2 regions of the Comamonas sp. MYb69 genome follow, and region 1 is predicted to be linked to the other one. Evidence: riboswitches for the same ligand, from Rfam matches in the RefSeq annotation. Region 1 holds a riboswitch; the other holds the start of a gene.
What was found. A riboswitch is a leader RNA that binds a small molecule or an ion and turns the genes downstream of it on or off. The one in region 1 is predicted to bind manganese.
Positions count from the first base shown of each region.

Region 2: linked by a shared signal. The riboswitch ahead of mntP (manganese efflux pump MntP) and the one ahead of WH303_RS04135 (TMEM165/GDT1 family protein) in region 1 are both predicted to bind manganese.

Region 1 is NZ_JBBGZG010000002.1:457,525-463,059, reverse strand. It holds gene putA (trifunctional transcriptional regulator/proline dehydrogenase/L-glutamate gamma-semialdehyde dehydrogenase) at 1-2,990, shown strand, start outside; gene WH303_RS04135 (TMEM165/GDT1 family protein) at 3,103-3,675, opposite strand; yybP-ykoY riboswitch at 3,772-3,885, opposite strand; gene WH303_RS04130 (RNA recognition motif domain-containing protein) at 4,117-4,512, shown strand; partial or broken gene WH303_RS04125 (RNA recognition motif domain-containing protein) at 4,768-5,313, shown strand; gene WH303_RS04120 (SDR family oxidoreductase) at 5,522-5,535, opposite strand, start outside.
Region 2 is NZ_JBBGZG010000004.1:159,752-165,286, reverse strand. It holds gene WH303_RS07075 (DUF808 domain-containing protein) at 120-1,121, opposite strand; gene mntP (manganese efflux pump MntP) at 1,565-2,134, opposite strand; yybP-ykoY riboswitch at 2,154-2,319, opposite strand; gene WH303_RS07065 (NCS1 family nucleobase:cation symporter-1) at 2,737-4,269, shown strand; gene WH303_RS07060 (aspartate/glutamate racemase family protein) at 4,285-5,019, shown strand; gene WH303_RS07055 (VWA domain-containing protein) at 5,103-5,535, opposite strand, start outside.

The sequences.
Region 1 (5,535 bases):
GCCGCGCCCAGTACGACCGCGTGATGGCCGAGCTCTACCCCGTGGTGCTGCAGCTGGCCGTGCTGGCCAAGGGCTACAACATCGGTCTCAATATCGATGCCGAAGAAGCCGACCGCCTGGAGCTGTCGCTGGACCTGCTGGAAAAGCTCTGCTTTGCGCCCGAGCTGGCCGGTTTTGCCGGTATCGGTTTTGTCGTGCAGGCCTACCAAAAGCGCTGCCCCTATGTGCTGGCCTTCATCATCGACCTGGCCCGCCGCAGCCAGCACCGGCTGATGGTGCGCCTGGTCAAGGGCGCCTACTGGGACAGCGAGATCAAGCGCGCCCAGATCGACGGCCTGGAAGGCTACCCGGTCTACACCCGCAAGGCCTATACCGATGTGTCCTACCTGGCCTGCGCACGCCAACTGCTGGCCGCGCCCGATGCGGTCTACCCCCAGTTCGCCACGCACAACGCCCACACCTTGGCCACCATCTACCACCTGGCCGACCCGGCCCGCTACCAGCCCGGCCAGTATGAGTTCCAGTGCCTGCACGGCATGGGCGAGCCGCTGTACGAGCAGGTCGTGGGCCGCAACGCCAGCGAAAACCTGGGCCGCCCCTGCCGCATCTATGCCCCGGTGGGCACGCATGAAACCCTGCTGGCCTACCTGGTGCGCCGCCTGCTGGAGAACGGTGCCAACACCAGCTTTGTGAACCGCATTGCCGACCAGGACATCCCCCTGGCCAAGCTGGTGGAAAACCCCGTGACCACCGCCCAGCAATGGGCGCAGAGCGAAGGCCAGCTGGGCCTGCCCAACCCGCACATTGCCCAGCCGCGCGCGCTGTATGGCGCAAGCCGCAGCAATTCGGCAGGGCTCGACCTGTCCAACGACAACCGCCTGCGTGCGCTGCAGCAAGACCTGCAAGCCAGCGCCCAGATGGCCTGGCATGCCCAGCCGATGCTGGCCGATGGCGCGCCCGCCTCCACCCAGGCCAGCGAACCGGTGCTGAACCCGGCCGACCACAGCGACCAGGTCGGCACGGTCACGCAGGCATCGACCGAGCAGGTGGAGTTTGCACTGGCCGCCGCCCAGGCCGCCGCCGCCCGCTGGCAGGCCACCCCGCCCGCCCAGCGCGCCGATTGCCTCGCCCAGGCCGGTGACCTGCTTGAAGCCCATATGCCCACCCTGATGGGTGTGCTGGTGCGCGAGGCCGGCAAGACCTGCGCCAACGCGATTGCCGAGGTGCGCGAGGCCGTGGACTTTCTGCGCTTTTACGCCGCCCAGGTGCGCAGCTGGGGCCAGGCGGATTACCAGGCGCTGGGCCCGGTGGTCTGCATCAGCCCCTGGAACTTCCCGCTGGCCATCTTCAGCGGCCAGATTGCCGCCGCGCTGGCCGCCGGCAACACCGTGCTGGCCAAGCCAGCCGAGCAGACCCCGCTGATCGCCGCTGCCGCCGTGCAGGCGCTGTGGCAGGCCGGCGTGCCGCGCGATGTGTTGCAGCTGCTGCCGGGCACCGGCGAGACCGTGGGTGCCCGCCTGGTGGGCGACCACCGCGTGCAGGCCGTCATGTTCACCGGCTCGACCGAGGTGGCTCGCATTCTGCAAAAGACGCTGGCCCAGCGCCTCGATGCCCAAGGCCAGCCCGTCACCCTGGTGGCCGAGACCGGCGGCCAGAACGCGATGATCGTGGATTCGTCCGCGCTGGCCGAGCAGGTCGTGGTCGATGTGCTGTCCTCGGCCTTTGACTCGGCCGGCCAGCGCTGCTCGGCGCTGCGTGTGCTCTGCGTGCAGGAAGAAGCGGCCGACCGCCTGCTGCACATGCTGCGCGGCGCGATGCAGGAGCTCCAGCTGGGCAACCCCTGCCAGCTCAAGACCGATGTCGGCCCCGTGATCGACGCCGAGGCCAAGGGCGTCATCGACCAGCACATTGCCCGCATGCAGGCCGCTGGCCACCAGGTCTGGCAAAACAGCGGCGCCAGCGCGCAAGGCACCTTTGTGCCGCCCACGGTGATCGCCATCGGCCAGCTCTCCGAGCTCAAGCGCGAGGTCTTTGGCCCGGTGCTGCATGTGCTGCGCTACCGCCGCGAGAACCTGCCCCAGCTGCTGGCCGACATCAATGCCACCGGCTACGCGCTCACCCTGGGCCTGCACACCCGCATTGACGAGACCATCAACCAGGTGGTCAATGCCGCGCATGCCGGCAATATCTATGTGAACCGCAACATCGTCGGCGCCGTCGTCGGCGTGCAGCCCTTTGGTGGCGAAGGCCTGTCGGGCACGGGCCCCAAGGCCGGCGGCCCGCTGTACATGCTGCGCCTGCTCAGCCGCATGCCGGCCACGGCCACCGTGGATGCGCTGGCCCACCTGCCGCGCATGGCCGGTAGCGAGGCCCCGGCCGCCCGCGCCGGCCAGCGCGGCAATGCCCACGGCCTGGAACAGGCCGATGCCGCCCCCGCCGCTGCGCTGGAGGCGCTGCAAAGCTGGGCCAGCCAGCAAGGCCAGGGCGATCTGGCAGCGCTGTGCCAGCGCTATGCCGCCCATACCGGCAACGGTTTTGCGGCCGAGCTGCCCGGCCCCACCGGGGAGCGCAATCTGTATGTGCTGAGCGGCCGTGCGCGCGTGGGCTGCGTAGCCAGCACTAGCAGCCTGCTGCTGGCCCAGCTCGCTGCCGTGCTCGCTGCTGGCTCCTCCGCCGTGTGGCCCGCGGGCAGCAGCCACGCCAGCCTGCTGGCCCAGCTGCCTACCTCGGTGCGTGCCTCGGTGCAATTGTCTGCGCACAGCGAGCAGGCCTTTGTGCAGTCCGAAGCCTTTGATGCGCTGATCGTCGATGCGGCCAGCGGCTGGCTGCCCACGGCCAGCCGCCTGGCCGGCCGCGCCGGCGCCATCGTGCCGATCACCGCCCAGGCCGCCGATGGCAGCGTGCCGCTGTTCCGCCTGCTGGCCGAGCATGCCATCAGCATCAACACCGCAGCGGCCGGCGGCAATGCCAGCTTGATGACCTTGGACTGAGGCTGAAGCTTGGGGCGTAGCCCCATCAAAAAAGGGCTCGAGATCGCAAGATCCCCAGCCCTTTTATTTATTTAGTTAGGGCGTTGCAGTGTTGCAAGCGCCGCCAGCGCTATCAGTCCATCGTCGTGAACAGCGCGGCCACCCCCAGCACCAGGAAGATCACCGCGCAGACGCGGTGGATCCAGCGGATCGGCAGTTTCTTGGTGATCTTGTCGCCAAACCAGACCACCGGCGCATTGGCCAGCATCATGCCGATCGTGGTGCCAGCAACCACCCAGTAATAAGAAGCGGGGTACTTGGCGGCCAGGCCCACGGTGGCCAGCTGGGTCTTGTCGCCCATCTCGGCCAGGAAGAACAGCAGCACCGTGGTGCCGAACACGCCCCAGCGGCCGCTGCTCTTGCCCGCTTCGTCCTCGTCGATCTTGTCGGGGATCAGCATCCAGCCGGCCATCAGGATAAAGGACACGCCCAGAATCCAGCGCAGCACATCGGGGCCCAGCATCGTGGTGATCCAGGCGCCAACGGCACCGGCCAGCGCATGGTTGACCAGCGTCGAGACAAAGATGCCCAGCACAATGAGCCAGGGTTTGCGGTATTTGGCAGCGAGGACAAGGGACAGCAGCTGTGTCTTGTCGCCCATTTCGGCAAGGGCAACGACAGCGGTCGAGAGGAGAAAGGCTTCCATGGAGTGGGGATCGTTATTGCAGCCGGATATAGCAAGACAGCATTGACCGCATCGCGACTCCGGCATTGGATCGCAACGTGGTCAATGGTCTCGCCCAGCATCCTCATCACCAGATGCCGTGTACGCCATAGGCCGCGAAGGCCCAAGTTTGTTGACGCACACTCTGCGGCGCATCGCGCGCCCAGCAGGCTACTCCCCAAAGACTGGCGCATCATACGCCCAAAAGCGATGTTGCGCCGCAACACCTACGCCCGCCAGGGAAAATACCAAGGGCTGGTTGCGGGAACTGTCAACACAGCGTAAGGCGATTCACCCATAATGGTGAAGCTCAATGTGCCCCCGGGTACACTAGAGCGCGCGGTGATCCGTCTTGGAAGTTGTCACAGGTTTGTTGATTGCATCAGGCTCCATCGCTTTTTTTACTTTTTTCGGAGTCCTCAAATGGGCAACAAACTTTACGTGGGCAACCTGCCTTACTCTTTCCGTGACAGCGATCTGGAAAGCACTTTCAGCCAATTCGGTACCGTCTCCAGCGCCAAGGTCATGATGGAACGTGACACCGGCCGTTCCAAGGGCTTCGGCTTTGTGGAAATGGGTTCGGACGCTGAAGCACAAGCTGCTATCGAAGGCGTGAACGGCCAAGGCTTTGGCGGTCGTAACCTGGTCGTGAACGAAGCACGTCCAATGGAAGCACGTCCTCCACGCAGCGGCGGCTTCGGCGGCGGTGGTGGTGGCCGTGGTTTCGGCGGTGGTGATCGCGGCGGCTTCGGCGGCGGTGGTGATCGCGGTGGCTTCGGCGGCGGTGGCCGTGGTGGCTACGGTGGCGGCAGCTACTAAGCACATCGCATCCAAAACCTCTGAGAGGTTTTGACAGTGAGATGACGGGTTTTCCCGGAAAAAAGGCCTCTTTGAGGCCTTTTTTGCATCTGGTTGCAGCTTCTGCGCCACAACTGAGGGGCACAACTATGCCATTCTCGGTTTTTATGCCAGAAAATAAAGGATGGAGCATTCCTCCATTGGGCTACTGCGATAGATGACCGGTGTTCTACAGGGCGCGATCGCATTATTTAAGAGTTATCAGGAGTCCCTCAAATGGGCAACAAGCTTTACGTCGGTAATTTGCCATACCAGGTTCGCGACAACGATCTGGAACAGGCCTTTGGTCAGTTTGGCAGCGTAACCAGCGCCAAGGTGATGATGGAACGCGACACGGGTCGCTCCAAGGGTTTCGGTTTTGTAGAAATGGGCAGCGATGAAGAAGCCCAAGCTGCGGTCAACGGTCTGAACGGTCAGCCCCTGGGCGGTCGCAATCTGGTCGTGAACGAAGCACGCCCCATGGAGCCCCGTCCTCCCCGCAGCGGCGGTGGTGGTTTTGGCGGCCCACGCGGTGGTGGCTTTGGCGGCGGCGGCGGTAACCGTGGCGGCTTTGGCGGCGGTGGTGGCTACGGCGGCGGTGGTGGCGGTGGCTACGGCGGCGGCGGTGGCTACGGCGGCGGTGGTGGCGGTGGCTACGGCGGCGGCGGTGGTGGTGGTTACGGCGGTGGCGGCGGCGGTGATCGCGGCGGCTACGGCGGCGGCGGTGGCGGCGGTGGTTATGGCGACCGCGGTGGTCGCGATGGCGGCCGTGGCGGCAATGACCGCGACTTTGGTGGTGGCGATCGTGGCGGTGAGCGCGATGGCGGCTTCCGCAGCCCCTACGGCAATGGTTCGCGCAACCGCGGCGGCAACCAAGGCTACGACAACAACGACGACTATTGATGCCTGCAGGCACAGCCCGGCGCTGTGCCGCACCGCAACGACAAAGCCCCGCCAGGGGCTTTTTTCATGCCCGGCTCAGGACCTGCTTTCAGTCTTGACCCG
Region 2 (5,535 bases), on a different contig from region 1:
AGATCAACGAGACAAAACAAGCGATGAAAAAAGGCGGCCCGCTGTTGCGATGCCGCCTTCTGCTTCTTGCTGGCCGCGCCCGAGGGGCGCGGCCAGCAGCCATGCGCTGCTGCTTGCGATCAGTGCCCGCGCAGCTTGTGCCAGGCCTCCACCGCCAGCACCACCAGGCCACCAATGGCTGCACCAACAGCCACATGCACCAGCGTTGGGGCCAGCAGTGCCACCACGCCACCCATCGGGGCTACGGTACTCTCCAACCAGTGCTCGATCGGGCCAATGCCATGCACCAGCAGGCTGCCGCCCACCATGAACATCGCAGCCGTTCCGACAATCGACAGGCCACGCATCAGCCAGGGCGTAAACGCAATCAGGCCCCGGCCAAAAGCCTTGGCAGCGGCACTGGTCTTGCGCATCAGCCACATGCCCACATCGTCCATGCGCACAATACCGGCGACCAGGCCATAGACAAACACGGTGATCGCCAGCGCCACGGCCACCAGCACTGCAAACTGCTCCCACAGCGGCTTGCTGGCCACAGTGCCCAGCGCGATGGCGATGATTTCTGCAGACAGAATGAAATCGGTACGCACCGCACCCGCCACCTTGGCTTTTTCATAGGCCACAGGGTCCATGTTTTTCTCGCTGGCAGCCTTCACGGATGATGGCGCCACGCCCATCTGCGCAGCCTGCTCGGACTCCTTGACGGCATCATGGGGCGCCTGTTTGCCGGGCTTGTGGAACAGGCTCAGCACCTTCTCCACCCCTTCAAAACACAGAAAAGCGCCGCCAAGCATCAACAGCGGCGTGATCAACCAAGGCGCAAAAGCACTGATCAAAAGCGCTGCCGGCACCAAGATGACTTTGTTTTTGAGCGATCCCTTGGCCACCGCCCAGACCACCGGCAACTCCCGGTTGGCCTTGACCCCAGTCACCTGCTCGGCGTTCAGCGCCAGGTCATCGCCCAGCACCCCCGCCGTCTTTTGCACCGCCACCTTGGTCTGCGTGGCCACATCGTCCAGGATGGCCGTGCTCTTGCCCGCAGCCGTCTTGGTCATCAGCGCCACATCGTCAAGCAAGGTCGCAATATCATCGAGCAACATCAACAAACCAGCACCTGCCATTACGCACTCCCTGTCTAAATTCGGTGGCAAATCATAGCGATTTCACAAAGCAATGCCGTGTCAGGCCCCGTAAAACGGTGATTTCTACGTTTTGTTGGAGCTTGTTCACAAAACTTTATGCAGACCTTGTCAACAACTTCAGCCTGCGGCCCGTTGTACACCCATCTACACCAGAAAGGTGAAAGGACTGAAATGACTGAAGTGTTTGCTATTTGGCCTGAAGACGAACGTGACCGTAAGCGTGCTCCTGCCCGCTTCTGATACCAGCGCAGCCTGCAAGCGGTTGAGCCAGACCTAAAAACCCGGCACCCGCAGCGATTGCAAGCCCACTGATCTCTCTCACTTAAGCCCCGCTCTGCGGGGCTTTGTTTTGCCTGTAGCAACGCTCCTACAGCGCAAAACGCAGCCAAGCCCTCCGCCATGCCAGCAGAGGGCTTTGGCTTTTACACCGCCACCATGTGCTCGTACAGGATCAGCGAGCCAATCGCAATTAGCACCACACCACCCACCGCCTCTGCCCAGCGGCCGGTGATATTGCCCAGCACGCGGCCGACCATCACGCCCAGGGTCACCATCGCAAAGGTGGCAAAGCCGATGCTGAGCGCAACGACGGTGATGTTCACATCCAGAAATGCCAGGCCCACGCCTACCGCCATCGCGTCGATGCTGGTGGCAAAGCCGGTGGCCACCAGCAGCCAGAAGCCATGGCGCGCGGGCCGGCTCATCTCGGGCTCATCGGCGCTTTGAAAGGCACCCAGCACCATGCGGCCGCCCAGCACCAAGAGCAGCACAAAAGCAATCCAGTGGTCCCAGGCCTTCACATAATCGGCCGCGGCATAGCCCAGCGCCCAGCCCACCAGCGGCGTGATGGCCTCGATAACACCAAAGATCAGGCCGGTGCGCAGTGCCTCGGACCAACGGGGTTTGACAAGGGCAGAGCCTTTGCCAATCGCGGCGGCAAAGGCATCGGTAGACATGGCAAGCGCCAACAGGGAAATGGAAGCAGCGTTCATCGGAGGTTCTTCTAGGACAGTCGGGCATGAGCACAACGGCATGCCACCACTGCCCGACCGAGGTCGTGCTGGCATGCCGATGGTCTCGCCAACCGAAGAACGGATGTCTGCGCCACAGCATGCGAAATGCCGAGTATGTTGACGCAGACGCTTCCAGCGCGGAAGCAGGCTACTCCCCAAGGGAGCCCGCAGTCTAAACGCTGCGCAGCGCTTCGGAGCACATGGCCCCAAACGCGCCAAGTTCTTTAGGAATGGATCGCATTTCTGTCTTGCTGTTGCGGCCTGGACCCAGCAAAACGCCAGCCGCTACAAGCCGAAACATGAGCAAGCTCATGTATTGCAGCTCTCCCTTGGCACCCTCTGACAGAGGCAGCCAAGGCGTCTCCCAAGTAACAGTGTGGCACTTCACCCAGGGTTGCCCCTAGTTCATTTTCAGGTGTTTTGTATACACTTAATGTATGCATATGTGCACACAACGCATAGCCATTGAGGCCTGTTTTGTGCTGCACATGCCATGCATGGACCCGCGCACATGACGAGACAAACCCGGCCGCCAGGCCGCAAATAAGGCGCAGCTGGATGCGCCCGATCCAAGGATGTCAATGACCGATCTTGCAGCAGACCAGAACGCAGGCTTTGCCTTCAATCCCGCACAGCAGCGCCCGGCAGCGGCCGGTGCCTTGCCCGCCGGCGTATGCCCCTCGCTCTACAACAAAGACCTCGCGCCCACCAAGAAAGACAGCCGCTCCTGGGGTGCCTACAGCCTGTTCACGCTCTGGGCCAATGATGTGCACAGCCTGGGCAACTACGCCTTTGCCATCGGCCTGTTTGCGCTGGGCCTGGGCGGCTGGCAGATTCTGACGGCGCTGATGATGGGCGCCGCCTTGCTGTTTGTGCTGCTGACCTTGTCGGGCTTCATGGGCCCCAAGACGGGCGTGCCTTTTCCGGTGATGAGCCGCATCAGCTTTGGCACCCGGGGCGCGCAGATCCCGGCCTTGATCCGGGGCGGTGTCGCGATTGCCTGGTTCGGCATCCAGACCTACCTGGCCTCCAAGGTGCTCGATGTGCTGTTGATCACCCTCTTCCCCAGCCTGCAGGCGCTGCTGGCGCACCAGGTGCTGGGCCTGCCGGTGCTCGGCTGGATCAGCTTCAGCCTGCTGTGGGTGGTGCAGACGATGATTGCCTGCTGGGGCATGGAGAGCATCCGCAAGTACGAGGCCTTTGCCGGCCCGGTGATTCTGGTGACCTTTATCGCGCTGGCCGGCTGGGTGCTGTACAGCTCGGGCGGCAAGATCCAGTGGACGGCGCCCAAGCCCAGCACAGGTGCGGCGATGTGGGTGCAGATCATGGGTGCAGCCTCGCTGTGGGTCGCTATCTATGGCACCTTTGTGCTCAATTTCTGTGACTTCACCCGGGGTGCCACCTCGCGCAGCGCCGTGGTCAAGGGCAACTTCTGGGGTATCCCCATCAACATGCTGATCTTCGGCCTGATCGTCGTCGTGCTGACCGGCGGCCAGCTGGCGATCGATGGCACGCTGATCCTGAGCCCGACCGACATCGTCGAGAAGATCCCCAACAAGCCCTTGCTGGTGCTCGCCAGCCTGTCGCTGCTGATCCTGACCATCGCCGTCAACCTGATGGCCAACTTTGTCGCCCCCGCGCTGGCCCTGGCCAACCTGCTGCCGCGCCAGCTCAACTTCCGCCGCGCGGCCCTCGTCAGCGCCATCCTCGGCTTTGTGATCCTGCCCTGGAACCTCTACGATTCGCCGCTGGTGATCCTGTATTTCCTGGGCGGTCTGGGCTCGTTCCTGGGCCCACTGTTTGGCATCGTGATGGCCGACTACTGGCTGATCCGCAAGCAGCGCGTGCATGTGCCAGCGCTCTACAGCGATGACCGCAACGGCCCTTACCATTACGAAAACGGCGTCAACCGCCGCGCCATCCAGGCCCTGGTGCCCTCGGCCCTGATTGCGCTGCTTTTCGCCTTTTTGCCGGCGCTCGAATCGGTATCGCACTTTTCCTGGTTCATTGCGGCCGGGCTCGGCGGCCTGTTCTACTGGCTGCTGACGCCCAAGGGCCAGCACTATGAAGACCAGGACGGCGAGGCCATTGCCGTGAACCATGCCCAACATTGAGACGGAGTTTTTTGCATGCGCATCCTGATCGTGAACGTCAACACCACCGAGAGCATGACCGAGGCCATCGGCGCCCAGGCGCGCCGGGCAGCCGCACCGGGCACCGAGATCGTCGCCCTCACCCCGCGCTTTGGCGCCGAATCGGTAGAAGGCAATTTTGAGAGCTACCTCTGCGCTGTCGGCGTGATGGATGCCGTCATGCGCTATGACCAGCCCTTTGATGCCGTCATCCAGGCCGGCTACGGCGAGCATGGCCGCGAAGGCCTGCAAGAGCTGCTGGAAGTGCCCGTCGTCGACATCACCGAGGCTGCGGCATCGACGGCCATGTTCCTGGGCCACAAATACGCCGTCGTCACCACCTTGGACCGCGCTGTGCCCTTGATCGAAGACCGGCTCAAGCTGGCCGGGCTGGATGCGCGCTGCGCCTCGGTGCGCGCCAGCGGCATGGCCGTGCTGGAGCTCGAGAGCCAGCCCGAGCGCGCGGTCGATGCCATCGTGCAGCAGGCCGCCAAGGCCGTGGAAGAAGACCATGCCGAAGTGATCTGCCTGGGCTGCGGCGGCATGGCCGAGCTCGAAGACAAGGTGCGCAGCCGCACCGGCGTGCCCGTGGTCGATGGCGTGGCTGCCGCGGTGACCATTGCCGAATCGCTGGTGCGCCTGGGCCTCAAGACCTCCAAGGTGCGCACCTATGCGCCGCCGCGCGCCAAGCGCATTACCGGTTTTCCGCTGCCCGATTCGCTGGGCCGCTAAACGGCTCCGTCTCCCAGCCTCTGTTTACTCCAACCGCCCTGCTCCGCAGGGCTTTTTTCTGGCTGGGTGAGTGCCAGGCAGCGTCATTGACTGGTCTTGAAGCCTTGGGTTGCCGCCCAGGCCGCCACATCATCGCGGCGAATGGCGGCTGCCATCAGCTGCGGGAAGGCATCCGGCGTGCAGGCAAAGGAAGGCACGCCCAAGGCCGCTAGCTTGGCGGCCAGTGCGGCATCATAGGCGGGCGCGCCTTCGTCGCTCAGCGCCAGCAAGGTGATGAACTGCACGCCCGATTCCACCAGCTCGTTGGCACGGCGCAGCAGGCCGGATTCCACTCCCCCCTCGTACAGATCCGAGATCAGCACCAGGATGGTGTTGCGCGGCTCGCTGATCAGGCTTTGGCAGTAACCCACAGCGCCATTGATGTCGGTGCCGCCGCCCAACTGCACGCCAAACAGCACATCGACCGGGTCGTCAAGCTTGTCGGTCAGGTCCACCACCGCCGTGTCAAACACCACC